Regions from separate parts of the Sorangium sp. So ce145 genome, predicted to be linked through region 3. Evidence: riboswitches for the same ligand, from Rfam matches in the RefSeq annotation. Region 3 holds a riboswitch; each other region holds the start of a gene.
The links. A riboswitch is a leader RNA that binds a small molecule or an ion and turns the genes downstream of it on or off. The one in region 3 is predicted to bind cobalamin.
Positions count from the first base shown of each region.

Region 1: another riboswitch for cobalamin. It lies ahead of WMF34_RS04890 (TonB-dependent receptor); the one in region 3 lies ahead of WMF34_RS20060 (ribonucleoside-diphosphate reductase subunit alpha).
Region 2: another riboswitch for cobalamin. It lies ahead of WMF34_RS01305 (energy-coupling factor ABC transporter permease); the one in region 3 lies ahead of WMF34_RS20060 (ribonucleoside-diphosphate reductase subunit alpha).

Region 1 is NZ_CP150315.1:1,315,826-1,323,167, reverse strand. It holds gene WMF34_RS04895 (hypothetical protein) at 1-139, shown strand, start outside; gene WMF34_RS04890 (TonB-dependent receptor) at 153-2,354, opposite strand; cobalamin riboswitch at 2,593-2,800, opposite strand; gene typA (translational GTPase TypA) at 2,951-4,837, shown strand; gene WMF34_RS04880 (hypothetical protein) at 4,915-5,409, shown strand; gene WMF34_RS04875 (LysR family transcriptional regulator) at 5,397-6,335, opposite strand; gene WMF34_RS04870 (haloacid dehalogenase type II) at 6,608-7,342, shown strand, end outside.
Region 2 is NZ_CP150315.1:339,054-346,395, reverse strand. It holds gene WMF34_RS01320 (tetratricopeptide repeat protein) at 1-230, opposite strand, end outside; gene WMF34_RS01315 (3-hydroxyacyl-CoA dehydrogenase family protein) at 489-1,379, shown strand; gene WMF34_RS01310 (enoyl-CoA hydratase/isomerase family protein) at 1,755-2,582, shown strand; cobalamin riboswitch at 3,532-3,739, shown strand; gene WMF34_RS01305 (energy-coupling factor ABC transporter permease) at 3,838-4,551, shown strand; gene WMF34_RS01300 (hypothetical protein) at 4,548-4,889, shown strand; gene WMF34_RS01295 (CbiQ family ECF transporter T component) at 4,879-5,628, shown strand; gene WMF34_RS01290 (energy-coupling factor ABC transporter ATP-binding protein) at 5,625-6,446, shown strand; gene WMF34_RS01285 (CbiX/SirB N-terminal domain-containing protein) at 6,422-7,342, shown strand, end outside.
Region 3 is NZ_CP150315.1:5,399,715-5,407,056, reverse strand. It holds gene WMF34_RS20075 (TonB-dependent receptor domain-containing protein) at 1-1,146, shown strand, start outside; gene WMF34_RS20070 (hypothetical protein) at 1,140-2,372, shown strand; gene WMF34_RS20065 (ribonucleotide-diphosphate reductase subunit beta) at 2,407-3,363, opposite strand; gene WMF34_RS20060 (ribonucleoside-diphosphate reductase subunit alpha) at 3,423-5,948, opposite strand; cobalamin riboswitch at 6,203-6,410, opposite strand; gene WMF34_RS20055 (NAD-dependent protein deacetylase) at 6,581-7,342, shown strand, end outside.

The DNA of each region.
Region 1 (7,342 bases), 4.1 Mb from region 3:
TCCGCACAGGGTATGTGACATCCGGGAAGCCTGGCAGATGTTCGCAGAGCTCCTGCCCGCGGCGACGGGCGCTGCCGTGAGCGAAGCCGCGTTCCGGGCGTCGCTCGACGCGCTGCGCGAGGACCTCCGCCGGACATGAGCCGGCGCGGCGCCTACTCCCAGTACAGCGTCGCCCGCCCGATCGCGGTGAACGGCCACCCCGGCGAGTAGTGGATCCCGGTGACCGGGGCCGGCTCGTACGGCAGCCGCGACTCGCTCGCGAACTGGACCTCGCGCCACGTCGTGTCGAAGAGGTTCTGGATGTCCACGGCCACCTCGACGTTCTTCCACCGCAGCCCGGCGTTGGCGTCGACGACCGTGAACCCCTCGGCGGTGAGCGACTCGTCCTCGGTCGCGGGCCGCGCGCCGATCGCCTTGACCCGCAGCGCCGCGAACGGCGTGAACGCGCCGAGCGTCGGGCGGACGCCGACGCCCGCGGTCAGCGTCTGGGTCGGCGCGAGGGCGACCGCGCTCGCGTTGCCGGCGTTCTCGCGGAAGCGGGCGCGGGTGAAGGTCGCGTCCACGTCCGCGAAGAGCCAGCTCCGGAGCCGGTAGCGCCCGCCGATCTCGATCCCGTAGCGCCGCGTCTGCCCCGACGCCTCGGTCGCGCCCGCGTCGCCGCTCCAGACCAGCTCCGAGTCCAGGTCGAGCAGGAAAGCGGCCCCGCTCAGCGACAGCCCGCGCAAGGGCGCGACCCGCACGCCGACCTCGTAGCCCGTCGCGGGCGTGATCAGCGTCGCCGCGCCCTCCCCCAGCACCGCGCCCTGCGCGTCGTTCGAGTGGAAGCCCCGCCCGAAGTGGGCGAAGAGATCGACCCCCTCGGCGGGCGACACGATCGCCGTGAGCTTCGGGAGCAGCTGCATCTGTCCCCGGGCGCCGCTCGATCTGTTCCCCGCCGCCTCGAGGTCCTCGCCCGGATCGTCCACGTTGACGTCGATCCACTGCGCGCGCGCCCCGAGCACGAGGCGGAGCCAGCGCCGGAGCCGGGCGTCCTGCTCGACGTAAACGCCGATCTGGCTCTCGTCGACGTGGGTCCTGCTCTTCTCCTCGATCCGCTCGCGCGCCTCGTCGTGGTGGAGGGACTTGTCGATCGCGTCCGCGCGGATCTGCGCGCCGAGCGAGGTCGTGAACCTCGCCCCGCCGATCTCGTATTGCCTGCGGAACCGGAGATCGGCGCCGCCGACGGCGCGGTCGTCGTTCTGCTCGATCTGGTCGCCGCGGACCGGGTCCTCGCTGAAGAACGTGAAGTTCGAGTACAGCGTGAAGCGGTACCGGACGAGGTAGGCCAGCGCGCTCAGATCGGCGTCCCGCCACGCGGTCGAGTACGCGACGGACGCCATGTGCCGCTCGGTCGCCCCGCCCTCGGTCGGGTCCACGGCGCCGAAATGGTCGATGCACGGCTGTCCGAACGCCGACGGCGGCGGGTTCAGGCCGCCCTGCTCGCCCTCGCCGCACACGGCGCGCGCGGGGATCTGGCCGGAGCCGTGCCAGGTCGATCCGTACGACATCCAGGTCATCTGGACCTTCCCGGTGTTGCCCAGATCGTGCGTGGCCCGCAGGTACACGTTGAAGCGCTCGAGCCGCTCCGGGCTCAGGAACGGCCCGTCGTTCCGGTAGATCTCCGCCGCGGCCACCGCGCGCCACGCGTCGCCGAGATCGGGCGAGGCGATGACGAGGCCGCGCTGGATACCGTACTGCCCCAGGCTGACCTGCGCGTAGCTCTCCTCGAGCTTCTCGGCGAAGCGCAGGTTGACGGCGCCCGCCGTACCGAAGTCGCCGATGCTCGCGTAATAAGGCCCCTTATAGCCGTCGAGCCCAGTCACGAGCTCCGGGATCATGAAGTAGAGATCGGTGAAGCCGTGCCCGTGGCCGTGGCTGACCATGTTGACGGGCACGCCGTCGACGAAGAAGGCGACGTCGGTCCCGTGATCGGCGTCGAATCCGCGGAGGAAGTACTGGTTCGCCTTGCCGCCGCCCGCGTGCTGCACGGCGAAGAGCCCGGGGACCGACTCGAGGATGTCGCCCGGCCGGAGCCTCGGCCTGAGCTCGAGCTCCCGGTGTCCGACGGAGACGCGCGACGCGGCCTCGCTGCCCGGCTTCTCCGCCTGGATCGTGACCTCGATCGCGGCGTCGCCCGCGGGCGCGCCCTCGCCGGTGGGCGCTGCAGCGGCGGCCTCCGGCGGGGCAGCGGGCGCCTCGGGGGCGTCGCCCTCGGCGCGCGCGGGCCGCGCGGCGGCCAGCACCATGGATAACGCGGCGAGCAGATGCAATGGATGGCGGTGCCCGTGGCTCGTCGTGACCGTCTCGCGCAGCATTCGTGTCCTCCTTCGCCGCAATCGCGCGGAGCGGCGTCGTGCCGCTCGCGTCGAGCTCCGCGAGGACGAAATGGCTGGCCATCGCACGGTGCGCTGGACCGACCTCTCGCCCCCGCGGGCGACCGGAAGGCGACGCGGGGGGCGGTTCGGTATCCGGGACGTGGCAGAGGCAGAGCTGCACCGGCTCGGACCTCACCGCCTCCCTCGAGGCTCCCAGGTCGAACCGGCGCCGGATGTCTCCCGCCGCCGGGCGCTGGCAGGTCTTCGGGCTCGCGAGCGCTCCGGTCTGACCGGATTCCTACTGTCCACCGCTTCCCAGCCCTCGGCGGGCCAGTGCATGGGGTGGAGGTCGTTCTCGCTTACCGCTGCGGGGCAGCCCCGGAGTTTCACCGGGTTCCCTCTTCGGCCCAGGCGAACGCCCGGGCACCAGCACGGCGCGCACCCTATGGCCGTGCGCCTTCGGCTGTCAATCGCTAGCGCTCCCCTCGCCCGCTCGGCGCGCGCCGCTCCTGCGCCACGCGCGCGCCGAGCGCTCTCCATCCGAGCGCGTCGACGCGCGGCCGCCGTGCAGGCCGAACGTTCGGGCTCTAGCGAGGATGGGCTCGCTCCTCCGTGGGTCGCGTGCTACACGGCCGCCGCCGTATATGCCCCGTAACGATCTCCGCAATATCGCCATCGTCGCCCACGTCGACCACGGGAAGACGACCCTCGTCGATCACATGCTCCGCCAGTCGGGCGCCTTCCGAGAGAACGAGGTCGTGGCCGAGCGGGTCATGGACTCGAACGACCTCGAGCGGGAGCGCGGCATCACCATCCTCGCGAAGAACACGAGCATCCGGTACCGCGGGGTCAAGATCAACATCGTCGACACGCCCGGCCACTCCGACTTCGGCGGCGAGGTCGAGCGCACGCTCATGATGGCCGACGGGGCGCTCCTCCTCGTCGACGCCGCCGAAGGCCCGCTGCCGCAGACGCGCTTCGTGCTCTCGAAGTGCCTCCAGCGCGGCTTCCCGGTCATCGTGGTCATCAACAAGATCGACCGGAGCGACGCGCGCGCCCACGAGGTGCTCTCCGAGGTGTTCGACCTCTTCTGCGACCTCGAGGCGAGCGACGCGCAGATGGACTTCTCGACGCTCTACGCGATCGCGAAGTTCGGCCAGGCGAAGCGCGAGCTCGAGCACGAGGCGAAGGACCTCGAGCCGCTCTTCGAGACCATCCTCGAGCGGGTCCCCGGCCCCTCCGGCGACCCCGACGGTCCGCTCCAGGTCATCGTCTGCAACACGACCCACGACGAGTACGTGGGCCGGCTCGCGGTCGGCCGCGTGGTCCGCGGCACCGCCCGGTCCGGCGCCGACGTCGCGCTCCTCGCCGAGGGCGGCCAGTCGCGCGGCTACGTGAAGATGCTCTACGCCTACGAGGGGCTGAAGCGCGTCGCGGTCGACAGCGCCGTCGCGGGCGAGGTGATCGCGATCGCCGGGATCGACGCGGTCACGATCGGCGACACGATCGCGGATCCGGCGCACCCCGAGGCGCTGCCGCGCATCGTGGTCGAGGAGCCGACGATCAAGATGAAGATCGGCGTCAACACGTCGACCTTCGCCGGCAAGTGCAAGCAGTCGAAGTACCTGACGAGCCGTCACCTGAAGGAGCGGCTCGAGCGCGAGGCGATGAAGAACCTCGCGATCCGGGTGGAGCCGACGGACGTGCCCGACACGTTCGTGGTGCTCGGCCGCGGCGAGCTCCAGCTCGCGATCCTCGTGGAGACGATGCGGCGCGAGGGGTACGAGATGCAGCTCTCGAACCCCGAGGTGGTGACGCGCGAGATCGACGGCGAGGTGATGGAGCCGCTCGAGCTCGTGGTCGTGGACGTGCCGGACACCTACGTCGGCATCGTGACCGAGCGCCTCAGCAGCCGGCGCGGCCGGATGGTGAAGATGACGAACCCCGGCTTCGGCCGCGCCCGCCTCGAGTTCCGGGTGCCGTCGCGCGGGCTCATCGGCTTCCGCGGCGAGTTCCTGACGGCGACGCGCGGGACGGGCCTGCTCAACACGATGTTCGACGGCTGGGCGCCCTGGGGCGGCCCGATGATGCGCCGCCCGACCGGCGCCATCGTCGCCGATCGCGCCGGCGTCTCGACCCCGTACGCGCTGCACCACCTGCAGCCGCGCGGCATGTTCTTCATCGTCCCCGGCGTCGAGGTCTACGAGGGGATGATCATCGGTGAGCACAACCGGCCGAACGACACCGACGTCAACGTCATCAAGGAGAAGAAGCTGTCGAACGTGCGCAACCACGGCAAGGACGAGAACGTCCTCCTGGCCAGCCCGCGGCTGCTCACGATCGAGACGGCGATGGAGTGGATCGACGGCGACGAGCTCGTCGAGGTCACGCCCGACGCGGTGCGCGTCCGCAAGAAGGTGCTCGCGTGCAACCGCCGAGAGCGCCGCGAGGACGCGATCGAGCAGTCGCAGGCGGTGGAGTGAGCGGCGGGGGACGTGCGGGGCATGCGGGGCGTTCGACGCGCGCCCCTGCCGTGCCTGCCGCGCGCTAGGATGCCCTGATGAGAACGCCGCTGCTCTTCGCTTTCCTGGCCTCGCTCGTCGCGCTCTCGGGGGCGGGCGCTTGCGGCGGGGCGGTCGTCGTCGACGGGCTCCCCGGGAGCTCCGACGGCGCCGGGGGCGCTGGCGCGGCCGTGGGGTCGCCATCGGCGAGCTCCGGCGGGGCCTCCGTCGAGGAGCAGAGGGCCTCGTGCGATTTCTTCTGCTCGCTCTTCGACGGCGTCACGTGTCCGGAGCTCCGGTGTCCCGAGCGCTGCGCCGACCTGCTCTCCGAGCAGCGCCCCTGCAACGCGCTGACCGCTCCTTTCTTCGATTGCATGGGCGAGACCGTCATCTCCGCGGACCGGATCCCCTGCACGTTCCTCGCGCCGTCGATCGCGTCGCTCTTCGATTGCCTGAGCGGGCGCGATCCGGAGTGCAGGACCGATTTCCTGCCCCAGACGTGCGACGCGCCGTTCGACAAGCTCAGGGCGTGCCAGGGCGATCAGGGCCGGTAGCGGGGGCGCTCGTCGCCTGACGCGCGCGGCCGCGCGCCGGGGTCGAGGGCGCTCCGGAGCGGCCCGAGGGCGTCGGCGACGAACGCGACGAGCGCCTTCACGCGCGGCACCCCGCGCGTGTCGCGGTGCACCCCGAGCCACAGCTTGCGCCCTGGCGGCGGCGAGGGCGGCGAGAGCAGGCGGAGGCCGGCGGTCGCGTCGCCCAGGTAGCGGGGCAGGCAGACGAGCCCGACGCCGGCGGCCCCCATCGTCGCCTGGGGCTCGCGGCCGTTGGTGCGCGCGGCGACGCGGGCCTTCGCGGCGACGGCGCGCACCCACGACAGGTCGGCGATCGCCGGGGGCTCGTCGTTCATGGTGACGAGGGTGTGGCCCTCGCACTGCCGGCCCCAGTCCGGCGGGCCGTGCTCGGCGAGGTAGGCCTCCGAGGCATAGAGCCCGAACCCGATCCGCGCGACCTCGCGCTGGAAGACCTCGTGGTGCTCGAACGCGGCGGCGCGAAGGGCGATGTCCGCTTCCCGCCGCGGCAGGCTCAGCCAGCGCGCGTCCGCGATGAGATCGACGGAGATGGCGGGGTGGCGCGCGAGGAACGGGACGAGCAGCGGCCCGAGGACGCGCGTGGCGAGCCACTCGGACGCGGTGATACGGAGGTGGCCTCTCAGGCCCGCGTCGCGTCCGGCGGCGGCGCGCTCGGCCGCGAGCGCGTCCTGCTCCATGCGCTCGGCGTGGCCGAGCACGCTCTCGCCCGCGGCCGACAGCGCGAACCCCGACGGCGAGCGCTGGAAGAGCCTCGCCCCGAGGCGCCGCTCGAACGCCGCGACGCGCCGCCCCACGGTCGGCTGGGTGACCTTCAGGACGCGCGCGGCGGCGGAGAGGTTGCCGTGCCGCGCGACGGCGAGGAAGTAGCGCAGATCGTCCCAGTCGAGCATGGCTCCGGGGCGCGGGGCGCTGCTGCCGGAGAGCGCTCCGCGCCATGCAAAGGTGCATGGCGAGTCTACGTCGATGGCGGATCCCCGGGCAACGGCGGACCGCGCATGCTCTGCCGCGTGCGTTCCCGCACCCGCGCGTTCGCGCACCCGCGCACTCGCGCACTCGCGCACCCGCGCTCTCGCGCTCTCGCGCTCTCGCGCTCTCGCGCTCTCGCGCTCTCGCGCTCTCGCGGGTCGCGTGGTTCACGTCCGATGATCCGATGGAGGCTGGCATGTTGACGAATCGTCGTGAGTTTCTCCACCGCGTGACCGGCACGGCCGCGGCGGGCTTCCTGGGCTCGGCCCCAGCCGGGACCGCCTCCTGTGCCGCGCAGCACGGGCCGGCGCCGCCGCGGCCGGCGGCCGGGTCGAAGATCAAGGCGGTCGCCTTCGACGCCTTTCCGATCTTCGATCCGCGGCCGATCGCGGCGCTCGCGGAGGAGCTCTGTCCTGACAAGGGGGCGTCGCTGAGCGAGGCGTGGCGCACCCGGCAATTCGAGTACACGTGGCTCCGGGTCGCGTCCGGCGAGTATGCCGACTTCTGGCAGGTGACTTCGGATGCGCTGGTGTTCGCCGAGCGCGCGCTGGCGCTCGATCTCGGGGAGGAGAAGCGGGCGCGGCTCCTCGGCGCGTACCTCGATCTCCGGGCGTGGCCTGACGTGCTGCCAGCGCTCCGGGCGCTGAGGGACGCGGGGATCCGGCTCTCGTTCCTGTCGAACTTCACGCCGAGGATGCTCGGGGCCGCCATCGAGAGCTCCGGTCTGGGGGGCCTGTTCGAGCACGTGCTCAGCACGGATGGGGCGAGGACGTACAAGCCGGATCCTCGCGCGTACCGGATGGCGCTCGACGCGTTCGGCCTCACGCGCGAGGAGATCGCGTTCGTCGCGTTCGCCGGCTGGGACGCCGCGGGGGCCCGGTGGTTCGGCTATCCCACGTTCTGGGTCAACCGCCTGGGCCTGCCGGCCGAG
Region 2 (7,342 bases), 5.1 Mb from region 3:
GCCTGCATCGCGGGCTCGACGGCGCTGCCCGCGGCGAGGGCGATCTCCAGCTCGAGGAGGCGGGCCACGGCCTGCCATTCCTTCCGCTGCTCGTGCCGCCCGCGCGCCGCGCCGAGCAGGCGCTCGACGTCCCCGGGGCCCGCGCCGTTGTTCGGAGCAGTCACGGCCTCCGCGAGCTCGTTCCAGGCTGCCTCGTTCTCGGGCTCATCCTGCAGACGCCCAAGGGCCATCCGAATCGTCTCAACGCTCATCGTCTCTCCGCGGACCTCGCGAATTCGGTCCGGTCCGTTCACGGGCCGGGCGAAGATAGCCGGGCGGACGACACGGTTTCAAGGTTCCTCGCCCCCGCGGGCCTGGAAGGTCGGCCGGAGCTTTCGCGCGCTTCTGCTCCTGTGGCGCGGGGACGTCCGAGCGGGCGGGCCGTCGGGCCGTCTTGCCGCGGCGAGGGCGGTTCACCGCGCTCGCGGCTTCGGCTATCAACCGCGGGCATGGAAGCTACGACGATCAAGCGCTTCGGGGTGATCGGCGCGGGCCAGATGGGGCGAGGCATCGCCCAGGTCGCCGCGGCCGCGGGCCTCGAGGTGGTCCTGTGCGACGTCTCGAGGGCGCTGGCGGAGTCGGGCAAGGCCCAGATCGCCGCCATTCTCGCGAAGCAGGTGGAGAAGGGCAAGCTGGCCGCGGAGGCGCGGGAGGCGCTCCTCGGCCGCGTCGCGGTGGCCGACGGGATGGAGGGCCTGGCCGGGGTCGACCTGGCCGTGGAGGCGGTGACCGAGAGCTTCGAGGTGAAGAGCGGGATCTTCAAGCTCGCGGACGCGGCGCTGCCGAAGGGGGCGATCCTGGCGTCGAACACGTCGTCGATCTCGATCACACGGCTGGCGGCGGTGACCGGGCGGCCTGAGCTGGTCATCGGGATGCACTTCATGAACCCGGTGCCGCTGATGAAGCTTGTCGAGCTCGTCCGTGGGGTCCAGACGTCGGACCGGACGTACGAGGCCGTCCGGGCGCTCTCGGTGGAGCTCGGCAAGACGGTGATCACCTCGAAGGACCAGCCCGGGTTCATCGTGAACCGGATGCTGATCCCGTTCCTCAACGAGGCGTGCTTCGCGCTCCAGGAAGGGCTGTCCACGCCGGAGGACATCGACGCGGGGGCGCGGCTCGGGCTGAACCACCCGATGGGGCCCCTCGAGCTCGCGGACCTGATCGGGCTCGACACGGTGCTGTCGATCGCGGAGGTGCTGCACCGGGAGTTCGGGGACTCGAAGTACCGGGCGGCCACGCTGCTCAGGAACCTGGTGGCTGCCGGGTGGTACGGGAAGAAGAGCGGGCGGGGGTTCTACGTGTACGACGAGAAGGGGCAGAAGAGCGGGCGGGCGGTGTAGGCGGCTGCCACGGAGCCAGGGAGGGAGGGGAGCGACGACGGGATACGCGCGATGCGACTACTGGTGTGCGGATCCGGGGACGTGCGTTCTGCCCGACTGCCCACGATTGCACGCGGGCTCGTGGCAGGGCCGTCATGTCGCGCGCACCCGCGCTCAAGCGATGAGCTCGGATCATCGAGCGACGGGCCGTGTCCCGGAACAGGCGCGTGACGTCCACTGGAAATCGCTCGCTTGGAAATCGCTCGCTTGGAAATCGCTCGCTCGCCGGCTCGGCAATGGCCTCGGCACAGCGGGTTCGGGCGGACACGGAATGACGCCTTCCCTGGCCCACGGCAGGCGCTTCCCACCGGCGCGGGGCGCTGCTAACCACGCTCCATGACCGCTCAAGAACAGCAGCCGGGGGCCCCTGCTCGCGGTACGCTCCAGTTCGTCGCCGTCGAGCGCGCGGATCACGTCGCCACCGTGACCATCCAGCGGCCCGACAAACTCAACGCCCTGAACCCCGCCGTCCTCGGCGAGCTCACCGCGACCTTCCGCGACCTCCTCGCGCCCGCCGACGGCAACGAGGTCCGCGCGGCGGTGCTGACCGGCGCCGGCAAGGCGTTCGTCGCCGGCGCCGACATCGCGGAGATGGCGGCCATGAACAGCATCGCCGCGAAGCGGTTCGCCGACGCAGGCCACCGGCTCGCCGAGCTCATCGAGACTGCCCCCTTCCCCGTGATCGCCGCCGTCAACGGCTTCGCGCTGGGCGGCGGCTGCGAGCTCGCCCTCGCATGCGACTTCATCTACGCGGCCGAAAACGCCAAGCTCGGCCAGCCCGAGGTGAACCTGGGCGTCATCCCGGGGTTCGGCGGGACCCAGCGGCTCCTGCGACGGGTCGGGCCAGGACGCGCGCGCGAGCTCGTCTATTCAGGAGACATGATCACCGCCCAGCAGGCGTTCTCGATCGGGCTCGTCAACGCCGTCTTCCCAGCGACCGAGCTGCTCGCCCGCGCCCGCGAGACCGCCCTCAAGATCGCCTCGCGCGGCCCGCTCGCCGTCGCCGCCGCCAAGCGCGTCCTCCTGCGCGGCGAGAGCCTCGACCTCGCCGCCGCCAACGAGCTGGAAGCCCAGGCATTCGCCGCGCTCTTCGGCAGCGAAGATCAACAGCTCGGAATGAAAGCGTTCCTGGCGAAATCGCAGGCCACGTTCACGGGCAAATGAAGGCTCGGGAGGCGCGAACCGCGCGCTCGACGGCAAAAAAAATACCGCGCATCACGCTGGAGGGGGGCCCAGAATGACCGCGGCAGGGAAACCGCGCCGGAGTCTTGAACGTCCGCCACGGTGCAGAAGAAAGACCGCATGCGCTCCGGGCTGGGGGGTCCGCGCCGGTGCGCATGCGGTAGTCAGATTGTGGCATCCGCAGGCGCGTTGTCGATAACAAAGTGCAACGCGTGCACGCCGAGCGAGCAGAACGCTCCAGGCGCGAAGGCGGCCAGGCGGACGCGCGCCCCACACACACGATTTGCGGGAATTCACGTTCGAGCCGGGCATACCCATCCACCAGAGACAGCGCCCTGCGCGGCGTTCGCCTCGCATTCCGAGACGAGCGAACACGAAATCCTCATCTCTTCAATAAGAGAGGCCACGAGGCAGCAGGCCGTACACCGGACACCTGCTCCCGAGTAAAGAGCCAGGACGAACAAAGCACACTGCGGAAGGAATGCGCCGGCGCCGGGTTTCAAGCGCACGAGAGCCCCTCGTGCGGGCCCAGACCGAGACGGGGGCTGCGCCCGCGCGGCGACAAAGTAAACAGTCTTTATTTAAGGGGGACATAATTCAAGACGTGTGCTCGACGACGCTTCGCGTGATGCGTCTGGGTCAATTTCTCGGCCTCGGGCCGCCGCACGACAGGGCCTCGAGCGCTCGTCGGCGCCCACGGCCGCTCGATGGGGGGCGCCGACGGGCGCGCGGCGCGCCTCGGCAGCGATGGCCTCGTGCGCCTCGGCAGCGTCCCCGAGGGCAGGGTGCCCACCAGCGCAGGCATCACCGCCGCACCGGCCGTACCGACGCCGCGGACGAGGGCGCTCGCGGCGGGCCGCGAGCACCCCGTCCGCGATCGGGGCGCGACGTCCTTGACGCCGGGAACGAAACGGGATTACCGAGCACCGGCCTGACAATCCATTCCTCGGGTGCCCTCCGGGGCATAACAGGGAAGCCGGTGCAAAACCGGCGCGGTCCCGCCACCGTGAGTGGGGAGCTGCCTCCGAAGACCACTGGGCCTCATTGGAAGAGGCCTGGGAAGGTGGACGCAGCGCTGGGAGCTCGATCAGCTCCCTGAACCCATGAGCCGGGAGACCTACCCGAGCCTCCCACGAGGTGCAGCTTGCGCACGTCTTCGTGGCGTTCGGGTGCGGACTTCACCCGGAGCGCCGAAATCGGTCTTCACGGCCGCGTTGTGTCGATCGCCGCCGTGTTCCTGGGGACGCTCCTCGCGCCCCGGCCCGCGGCCGCGATGCACCTCGCGGAAGGCGTCCTGCCGCTCGGCTGGTGCGCCTTCTGGAACGCGCTCGCCCTGCCCTTCGTCGCGATCGCCCTCCACCTGCTCCGGCGCCGCACCGAGCAGGACGCCTTCTACAAACCGTTCGTCGGCCTCATCGCGGCCGCCGTCTTCGCGATCTCGTGCATGCCCGTCCCGGTGCCGACCGCCGGGACCTGCTCCCACCCGTGCGGCACAGGGCTCGCGGCGGTGCTCATCGGCCCCTGGATGACCGTGCTCGTCACCGTGGTGGCGCTCCTTATCCAGGCCCTCTTCCTCGCGCACGGCGGCCTCACAACGCTCGGCGCCGACGTCGCGTCGATGGGTATCGCGGGCGCCTTCACCGGATATTTCGCCTTCCACCTGGCGCGGCGCAGCGGCGCGAACCTCTGGGTCGCGGGCTTCCTCGCGGGCGTGACGTCGGACTGGGCAACCTACGCCACCACGGCGCTCGCGCTCGCGCTGGGGCTCTCGGGCGAGGGATCGGTGACGTCCATGTTCACGGGCGTCGCCCTCGCCTTCGTCCCCACCCAGCTCCCGCTCGGCCTGCTCGAAGGCGTCATGACCGCGGGGGCGCTCGCCTTCCTGCGCGCCCGGCGGCCCGACATCCTGGACCGGCTCCAGGTCGTCCGGCTCGCCCCGGGGGCGTCGTGACGCGGCGGCTCGGGCAGCGCCCGCTGCCAGCGCCGCTCGCGCGGCGCGCGTGCGCGGCAGCGCTCCATCTCGCCGGTTCATTCTGGCTCGCCGCCTGCGGCAACGCGTCCTGGGACGGCGTCGACGAGGCCGTGGTGCGCCGCGTCGCCGAGGACGCGGGGCGCCACGACACGGGGCCGCTGTTCGCGGGCCTCGAGGGCGACCTCCTGCTCTTCGCGTTCCTCTGGGCCGGGCTCCTCGCCGGCTTCGCCCTCGGCTATTTCTCGCGCGTGCTCTTCGTCGAGCGCGCGGGCGCGCCCGCGGGCAAGGCCGGCGGCGAAGGCCTCCGTGCGGACTGACCCGCCCGCGCGGCTCCGCGACGTGGACGCCCGGCTCCGCCTCGGGGCCGCCGTGGCGGCGTGCTGCGTCGCCGCGGGCGCGCGCTCGCCCGTCACGCCGGCCGCGCTGCTCCTCCTCGCGTGCGCGGCCCTCCGCCTCCAGGGCACGCCGGCGCGCGCCGTCCTCCGCGCCGCCGCGCCCGCCGCGTGGATCGGAGCGGTCGCGGCGGCGCTCGCGCTCGCGCTCACGCCGGGGGCGCCGCTCCTCCCCGGCGCAACGTTCCCGGTCGACGCGATCACGGCCGAGGGAGCACGCCGCGCCGTGACCCTCGGCGCGCGCGTCCTCGCGGCGGCCGCGGTGCTCCGGTGGCTCGCCGGCGCCGCCGCGCCCGCCGAGATCGAGGCGGCGCTCGCCGGGCTCGGCGTCCCCGCGGCCCTCGTCGAGCTGCTCGCGCTGACGCGGCGCTTCGCCGGCGTGCTCCAGCGCGCGGCCGACAGCGCGTGGAGCGCCGCCGCGCTCCGCGGCGGGTTCACCCGCCCCGGCGCCGCCGCGCGCTCGGCCGGCGCCGTCGCGGGCGTCGTGGCGCTCCGGACGCTGGAGCGCTCCGAGAGCGCCGCGCTCGCGATGCAGCTCCGCGGCTACCAGGGGAAGCTCCCCGTCGCCGACCGAAGGACGAGCGCGCCCGCCGCGAACGTCGCGTTCGCCGCCGCCGCCCTCGCGGCCCTCGGGCTCAGCGTCGCCGCGGGAGAGGCCGGATGATCGCGCTGCGCGCCCCCCGGCTCGGCTACCGGCGCGGCGAGCCCGTGCTGCGCGACGTGCGCCTCGACGTCGCCGAGGGCGAGTCCGTCGCGGTGCTCGGCGGCAACGGCGCCGGCAAGACCGCGCTGCTCCGGACGCTCGTCGGGCTCCTCCCGGCGCCCGGCGGCGGCGTCGAGATCGCGGGCCGCCGCGTGGGCTCGCCCTCGGACGCCGTCGCCGCGGGCGCCGCGCTCGTGCTCCAGGACCCGGACGACCAGCTGCTCGGCGCGACGCTCCTCGATGACGTCCTGTTCGGCCCGCGAAACCTCGGCCTGCCCGCGCCCGAGGCGCGCCGCCGCGCCGAGGCGGCGCTCGCCGCCGTGCAGATCGCCCACCTCGCCGACCGGGCCATCGAGGCGCTGAGCTTCGGCGAGCGCAAGCGCGCGTGCATCGCCGGGATGCTGGCGATGCGGCCGCGGGTGCTGCTGCTCGACGAGCCGACCGCGGGGCTCGACCCGGAAGGCGAGCTCGCCCTGTGCCAGACGCTGCGCGCGCTCTCCGAGCAGCAGGGGACCACGCTGGTCACCGCGACCCACGCGGTGGACCTCGTGCCGCTCTTCGCCTCGCGCGCGGTCCTGCTGGGCGACGGTCAGGTCCTCGCGGACGGGTCGCCGCGGGAGGTGTTCGCGCGGGGGGAGCTCCTCGCGCGGGCGCGGGTGCGGCGGCCGTGGGTCGCCGAGCTCTGGACCCGGATGAGCCCCGTGCCGCCGCGGGGCGGCGCGGGCCTCCCGCTCACCCTGGAGGAGGCGCTCGCGTGCATGACGACGGTCTCCTGCTGATCGGCCACGGCAGCCGCGACGCCGCGTCGAACGCCGAGTTCGAGGCGATCGTGGCGGATTACGCCGCGGCGCGGCCCGGGATCGCCGTGCAGCACGGCTACATCGAGCTCGCGACGCCTCACCTCGCCGACGCGCTCGCGGCGCTCGCGGCGCGGGTGTCCCGCGTGGCGGTCGTGCCGCTCTTCCTGTTCGCGGCGGGGCACGTGAAGAACGACATCCCGATCGCGCTCGAGCGGGCGCGGGCCGCGCACCCGGGCGTGCGGTTCTCGGCGGCGCGGCCGCTCGGCGTGCACCCGGCGCTCGCGGAGATCGCGTTCGAGCGCGCCGCGACGGCGCTGCCGGACGACCCGGCGGCGCGGGCCCGGTCGGCGCTCGTCGTCGTGGGGCGCGGGTCGAGCGACCCCGACGCGAACGGCGATTTCTGCAAGACGGCGCGCCTCATCGGCGAGGGCCGCGGGCTCCAGCTCGTCGAGCCGACCTTCATCGGCGTCACCCGCCCCTCGGTCGAGGAGACGCTGGAGCGGGTCGCGCGGCACCGGCCGGAGCGCGTCGTGGTGGTCCCCTACTTCCTCTTCGCCGGGCGGCTCATGACGAAGCTCGCCGAGCAGGTCGACCGCTTCTCGTCGACGTACCCGTGGATCCGGGCGTCGCTCGCGCCGCACCTCGGCCGGTCGAGCGCGCTCGAGGGCCTGATCGACGAGCGCGCGCGCCAGGCGTTCGCCGGCGAGGCGCCGCTCCCCTGCGACACGTGCATGTACCGCACCGCGCTGCCGGGGCTCGCCCGGGAGGTCGGCGGGCTCAAGGCGATGCTCTACAGCGTGCGCCACACGCTCACGCACACGCAGGCGTCGAACCACCCGCACGCGCACCGCTCGCTGCGCAAGCACGTGCTCGTC
Region 3 (7,342 bases):
TCGGTCGCGGCGCGGGTGCCTTTCGGCGGAGAGGCGCAGCACACGCTCGAGGCGCGCACCTCGTTCATCGAGGCGCGGTCGGAGGTCCACGACCCCCTCTTCGAGCTCGCGCTGCTCACGCCGGAGCTCCGCCTCGCCGGCCGCCGCCTGGAGCAGACGCTCGGGGCGACGCTCTCCTTCGCCGAGCGGCTCCGGGTGCGGCCCGTGCTCTCGGTCGCGCGCGAGGACATCTCACGCGCGCCGGACGACGTCCCGCTCGCGCGGGCGCGGCGCTCGTTCGCGCGCGGCGCCGTCAGCGCGGAGGCGCGCCTCGGCGAGGGGCTCGCGCTGCACGCCCTCGCGAGCGGGGAGTGCCACGCCACCGGCGCGGACCGGGAGCGCCCTTGCGACGTGCTCGTCCCGACCGGTCGGGTCGGCGTGGAGGCGGGGAGCGACCGGCTCCGGTTCCTCGCGACCGTGGGCCGCTACGTCCGCGTCCCGACGCTCGGCGAGGTGTACGGCGTCTCCGGCGTCGTCCACGGCAACGCGGAGCTCGAGCCGGAGTCGGGCGCCACGATCGAGGCCGGGATCCGGGCGCAGACGGGGCGCGGCGCCGTGCTGCGCGGCGCCTTCATCGACGTGTTCGCGTTCGGGAGCGCGGTCTCCGGGCTCGTCGCGTACGAGAAGTCCGGTCAGGGCTACGTGAGCCCGTACAACGTCGGCCGCGCCCGCGTCGTGGGCGCGGAGCTCCTGGCCGGGGTCGAGGTGACCCGGTTCCTCCGCGCCGAGATCGCGGCGACGCTGCTCGATCCGCGGGACACGACGCCGGGGCGGACGACGAGGAACGACCTCCTCCCGTTCCGCTCGCGCCTCGTCGTCGCGCCGCGCCTGCACGCCGCGTGGAAGCGCCCGAGCGGCGCCGTGTTCTCGGGCGCGTCGGGCGAGATCCGGGCCGTGTACCAGTCGAGCCGGTACGCCGATCCCGCCGGGCTCGGCGTGATCGCGGAGCAAGCGACCCTCGACCTCGACGCGGAGGCGAGGTGGCTCGACGGGCACCTCGCGGTGAGGGGTCGCGTCGCGGACCTCCTGGACGCGCGGCGTACGGATGTCGTCGGGTTTCCGCTCCCGGGGCGGAGCGTGTTTTTCACACTGGAGTCAACATGGTGAAGATCAGTCTGTTTGCGTTCGCGATCTCGATCCCGATGCTCGGGTGCAACGTGGATTCGCCGCCGCCGTCGACGGGCGGCGTCCACGGCGGCGGCGACGGCGACGCGTGCGAGCGCGGCGTCGTCATCGTGACGAGCGACTACCAGTCGACGAACATCGCTGTGTCGGCGCTCGACGGGACCACCCTGTCGCCCTCCTTCGTGTCGAGCGGCGCGGCGAAGCCGGGGCTCAGCCTCGCGCTGTCCGGCGACGTCGACGTCCCGACGGCGGCGCCGCCGTCCGGCCGTGTGGTCCTGCTCGATCGGTTCGGCACGAACGTGATCACCTGGATGGATCTCGAGACCGCCGAGGTCCTCGCGCAGCTCCCGGTCGGGCAGGGGTTCGAGGCGAACCCTCAGGACTACATCGAGGTGGGCGCGGACCGCGCGCTCGTGTCGCGCTACGGGAGCAACCCGAGCCCGGGCGTGGAGCCGTTGGACGAGGGCGGCGATCTCCTGATCGTCGACACGAAGAAGTACTCCATCGCGGGGCGCATCGCCCTGCCGGAGGAGGAAGAGGGGCTCCTGCCGCGCCCGTCGGGGATGGCGCGCGTCGGCGACGAGGTGGTCGTGGCTCTCGGACGGCTCGCCGCGGACCTCTCGACCGTGGGTGAAGGGCGCTTCGTGGGCGTCTCGCCGGAGCAGGGCGCCGTCGCATGGACGGTCGACGTGCAGGGGCTCTACGGCTGCGGGCGCCTCGCCGTGTCGCCCTCGGGAGAGCGGCTGGCGGTCGCCTGCTCGAGCCGCTTCGACGCCGAGGCGATGGAGTACGATCCGGCGACGAGCGACGTCGTGATCTACGACGCTCGCACCTCGCCCCCGGAGGAGATCGAGCGGCTCGGCGTGGCCAGGGCGCTCGGCGCCGCGGTCCAGCCCACGCTCGCCTTCGCCTCCGAGGACGTGCTCCTCGGGACGGCCTACGCGGGCAGCGCGTCCGCCGGGGATCGCGCCTTCTCCGTGAGCATCACCACGGGCGAGGTCACGACGCTCGCCGAGGCGACCCAGTCCTACGCCTTCGGCGGCGTCCACTGCTCGCCCGGCTGCGGCGATGTCTGCCTGCTGAGCGACGCGGAGAGGAGCAAGCTCCGCCGCTGGAAGGTGGCGGCGAACGGCGCGCTCGAGCCGCTGGAGGACGCGACCGTCGACACCGAGATCGGGCTCCCGCCGCGAGGGATCGGCGGGCTCTGATCGGCCCCGCGGGCGGTGCGTCGGTTGATCGACGTCAGAACGAGGCGTCCAGGACGACCTCCCCGGAGACGCCGACCTGGTACGCGGAGACGCGGCGCTCGAAGAAGTTCGTGACCTCCTGGACGTCTTGCAGATCCATGAACGAGAACGGGTTCTTCGCCCCGTAGCGCTTCGGCATGCCGAGCGTGGCGAGCCGCTGGTCGGCGCAGAACTCCAGGTAGCGGCGCACGTCGCGCGCCGACATGCCCGCCACGCCGGCGCCGAGGAGATCCTCGGCGAACCGGGCCTCGCAGGCGATCGCCTCATCCATCATGTCGAGGATCGACCGCGCGAGCCCGGCGTCGAAGAGCTCGGGCTCCTCGCGCCGCGCCGTGCTCACGACCTCGAAGGCGAAGCGCATGTGCGCGCTCTCGTCGCGGAAGACCCAGCTCGTCCCCGCGGCCAGCCCGTGGAGCAGGCCGCGCGAGCGCAGGAAGTACACGTACGCGAACGCGCCGAAGAAGAAGAGCCCCTCGACGCACGCGGCGAAGCAGATGAGGTTCAGGAGGAACCGCCGCCGCTCGGCGCGCGTGTCCAGCCGCCCGAGCGACTCGACGGAATCGAGCCATCGCATGCAGAAATCGGCCTTCTGGCGGATCGAGGGGATGTTCTCGACGGCCGCGAAGGCGCGGTGGCGGTCCTCGGGATCGGGGATGTACGTGTCGAGGAGCGTCAGATAGAACTGGACGTGGAGCGCCTCCTCGTAGAGCTGCCGCGACAGGTACATCCGCGCCTCCGGAGCGTTGATGTGCCTGTACAGGTTGAGGACGAGGTTGTTCGCCACGATGGAGTCTCCCGTGGCGAAGAACGCGACGAGCCGCTGCACGAGGTGCCGCTCCGCGTCGGTCATCTTCCGCAGGTCGCCCACGTCCGTGGAGAAGTCGACCTCCTCCACGGTCCACGTGTTCTTGATGGCGGAGCGGTACATCTCGAAGAAGGCCGGATAGGCCATCGGGCGCAGGGTGAGGCACTGGCCCGGATCCAGGAGGCGCGCGGGGCGGCTGACGCGGCTCACTGGCAGGCCTCGCAGGCCTCGGGGTTCTCGAGCGCGCACGCCACGTCCGCGGCCGCCTTCGCCGGCGGCGCGGGCACCCAGCCGCCCTCGCGGCGCGGCGCGGCGTCATCCCCGGGCGTCCGGTCCGGCGGCGCCTCCACGGTGGCCTTGGCGATGCGCGTCGCGGGGCGCGATCGCAGGTAGTACGTCGTCTTGAGCCCCTTCTTCCATGCGTGGAAGTACATGCTCGAGAGCTGGCCGATGGTGGGGTTCTCGATGAAGAGGTTCAGCGACTGGCTCTGATCGATGAAGGCCCCGCGATCCGCGGCCATGTCGATGAGCGAGCGCATCGGGATCTCCCACGCCGTCCGGAACACGGCGCGGATCTGCTCGGGCAGCTCGTCCATGCCCTGGACCGAGCCCTCCGCGAGCTTGAGCCGGGCGCGCACCGCGTCGTTCCAGGCGCCGAGCCGCTTGAGCTCCGCGACCAGGTAGCGGTTCATCTGCAGGAAGTCCCCGGAGAGCGTCTCGCGCTTGAAGAGGTTGGACACCTGCGGCTCGATGCACTCGTAGCAGCCCGCGATCGACGCGATGGTGGCCGTCGGCGCGATGGCGACGAGCAGCGAGTTCCTGAGCCCCTCGGCCTGGACGCGCGCGCGGAGCGCCTCCCAGCGCGCCGCGTCCTCCGGGACGGCGTCCCACGCGTCGAACTGGAGCTCTCCGCGCGCCGCGCGCGTCTCGTCGAACGCCGGGTGCCGCCCCTTCTCCGCCGCGAGGTCCGCGGACGTCGAGAGCGCGTGGTAATACACCTCCTCCGAGATCCGCCTGGAGAGCTCCCGCGCCGCCGGGGCGTCGAACGGCAGGCGCATCTGGAAGAACACGTCCTGCAGGCCCATGAGCCCGAGCCCGACGGGCCGCCAGCGGAGGTTCGATCGCCTCGTCGAGGGGATGGGGTAGTAGTTGAGGTCGATGACGCGGTCGAGCTGGCGGACCGCGGTCCGCACCGTGCGCGCGAGCTTCTCGAAGTCGAACGCGACCGCGCCGTCCGCCAGCGTGGCCGTGTGGCGAGCGAGGTTGATCGAGCCCAGGTTGCAGACGGCCGACTCCTCGTTCGAGGTCACCTCCAGGATCTCGGTGCAGAGGTTCGAGAGGTGGACGATCCTGCCCGGCAGCGCCGTCTGGTTGCAGGCGCGGTTCGACTTGTCCTTGAACGTCATCCAGCCGTTGCCCGTCTGCGCGAGCGTGCGCATCATCCGCGCGTAGAGCTCGCGGGCCTTCATCGTCTTCTTGGCGAGGCCCGCCCGCTCGGCCTCGACGTAGCGACGCTCGAACTCCTCACCGTAGAGATCGGGGAGATCGCGCGCGTCCTTCGGGTCGAACAGGCTCCAATCGCCGTCGGCCTCGACCCGCTTCATGAAGAGATCCGGGACCCAGCTCGCGAGGTTCAGGTTGTGCGTGCGCGCGGCCTCGTCGCCCGTGTTGTCGCGCAGCGAGAGGAACTCCTCGACGTCGGCGTGCCACGGCTCGAGGTAGACGCAGCACGCGCCCTTGCGCTTGCCGCCCTGGTTCACGGCCGCGACGGACGCGTCGAGCGTCTTGAGCCACGGCACGATCCCGCTGGAGTGCCCGTTGGTGGCCCTGATGAGCGAGCCGCGCGAGCGCACGCGGTGGTAGGCGAGCCCGATGCCGCCCGAGAACTTCGAGAGCATCGCGACGTCGGTGTAGCGCTGGTAGATGGTCTCGAGGTGATCGTCCGGCGAGTCGAGCAGAAAGCAGCTCGAGAGCTGCTCGTGGCTCGTCCCGGAGTTGAACATCGTCGGTGAGCTCGGCAGGTAATCGAGCGACGAGAAGAGCCGGTAGAGCTCGACGGCCTGCGCCGCCGTCTCGGACAGCGCGCACGCGATGCGCAGGAAGAACTGCTGCGGCGTCTCGATGACGAGGCGCGTCTCGGGGTGCTTCAGCAGGTAGCGGTCGTAGAGGGTCCGCAGGCCGAAGTACTCGAGCTCGTGGTCCCGCGCCGGCTCGATGGCGTCGTTCAGCTTGCGGGCGTTCTGCGCCACGAAGCCGTGGAGCCGATCGTTGATGAGGCCCAGCCGCCGCCCCACGGCGACGGACTGCGAGAAGGCGTGGATCTCCTGATTGCGGACTTCCTTGTCGATGTACGTGGCGAGCAGGCGCGCCGCGAGCTTCGCGTACTGGGGCTCATCGGCGATGAGCGACGCCGCCGTCTGGATGGAGAGCTGATCGAGCTCGCGCGTCGTCGCGCCGTCGTAGAGGCCGCTGATGGTCTTTGTCGCGACGCGGAGCGCGTCCACGTCGGACAGGGCCGCGCACGAGCGGCTCACCGCCCGGACGATCTTGTTGACGTCCACGGGCTCGCTCGACCCGTTCCTCTTCTTCACCCGCATCGTCGTGTGCGGGGGCGTCTCCTCCGCGCCGGCGCTCGTCATGGCGGGCGCCTGGGGTGCGTGGGGTGCGTGGGGTGCGTGGAGCGCGCGCAACGGCGCCGCGCCGTTGCTCTTCACCAACGGTTCGTTCAGCATGGCATCCTCCTCGTCGTGCTCGTTCCGAGCGGTCCCGGACCGCTCGCGTCGATGCCGCGAGAGCGAAGAGGCCAGCCGATGCGCACGGGTGCGCCAGGCTCTTTGGAGGAGCCCTCGGACCGACCGCTCGCCCCCGCGGGCGAAAGGAAGACAGCGCGGGAGGGGGTCGGAACCGGGACAAGCGCGAGAGTCTGCGCCAGCTCGGACCTACCCGCCTCCCTCGAGGCTTCCAGGTCAAACCGGCGCGGATGTCTCCCCTGCGCAGGATGTTGGCAGGTCTTCGGGCTCACGAGCGCTCCGGCTCTCGCCGGGTTCCTACGGTCCACCGCTTCCCAGCCCGAGGGCCAGTGCGCGTCGTGGAGATCGTTCTCGCTTACCGCTGCGGGGCAGCCCCGGATTCACACCGGGTTCCCTTTTGAGCCCCGGGCCGAAGCCCGAGGCACCAACATGGGCACTACATATGGTGGTGCAGTGAGCCGGTCAAGCGAGATGTTGTGGGGGAGCTCCGTTGCTCGGTTCCATGCTCGGTTGCATGCGCGGTTGCCTGTTCATTGCATGCTCGGTTGCATGGTTGCGCGGTCGACACACGCTGGCCTGGCGGTGCGCGCCGTGGCGGGCCACAACCCGGGCGTATGCCGCTCAGCGAAGCGCGTCCGGCCGATCCGCTCGACGACCTCGTCGCGCTCCTGCGCGGCAAGCGGATCGTGGCGCTGACGGGCGCGGGGTGCAGCACCGAGTCCGGCATCCCCGATTATCGAGGGCCCGAGACGCGGCGCCGCGCGCGGAACCCGATCCAGGGGCGGGAGTTCTCCCGCTCGGCCGAGATCCGGCAGCGCTACTGGGCGCGCGCCGTGATCGGCTGGGAGCGGTTCTCCAGGGCCGAGCCGAACCCCGCCCACCGCGCCCTCGCGCGGCTCGAGCACGCGGGGCAGCTCGAGGGCCTCATCACGCAGAACGTCGACGGCCTCCACCAGGCCGCGGGCAGCCGTCGCGTCATCGAGCTGCACGGGACGCTCTCCGAGGTCGCCTGCCTCGCGTGCGGCGCGATGGAGCGGCGCGCCGCCCTCCAGGAGCGGCTCCTCGCCCAGAACCCCGGCTGGCTGCGCGTCGCGGCCGACCTCGCCCCCGACGGCGACGCCGACCTGCCCGCCGAGCGCGTGGCGGGCTTCCGTGCGCCGCCGTGCCTCCGCTGCGAGGGGCCGCTCAAGCCGCGCGTCGTCTTCTTCGGCGAGAACGTGGCCCGGCCGATCGTCGACGCGGCGTTCGCGCTCGTGGACGCCGCGGACGCGCTCCTCGTCGTCGGCTCGTCGCTGGCGGTCTTCTCGGGCTACCGCTTCGTGCTGCGCGCCGCGCAGCGAGGCACCCCGATCGCCATGATCAACCTCGGCTCCGCG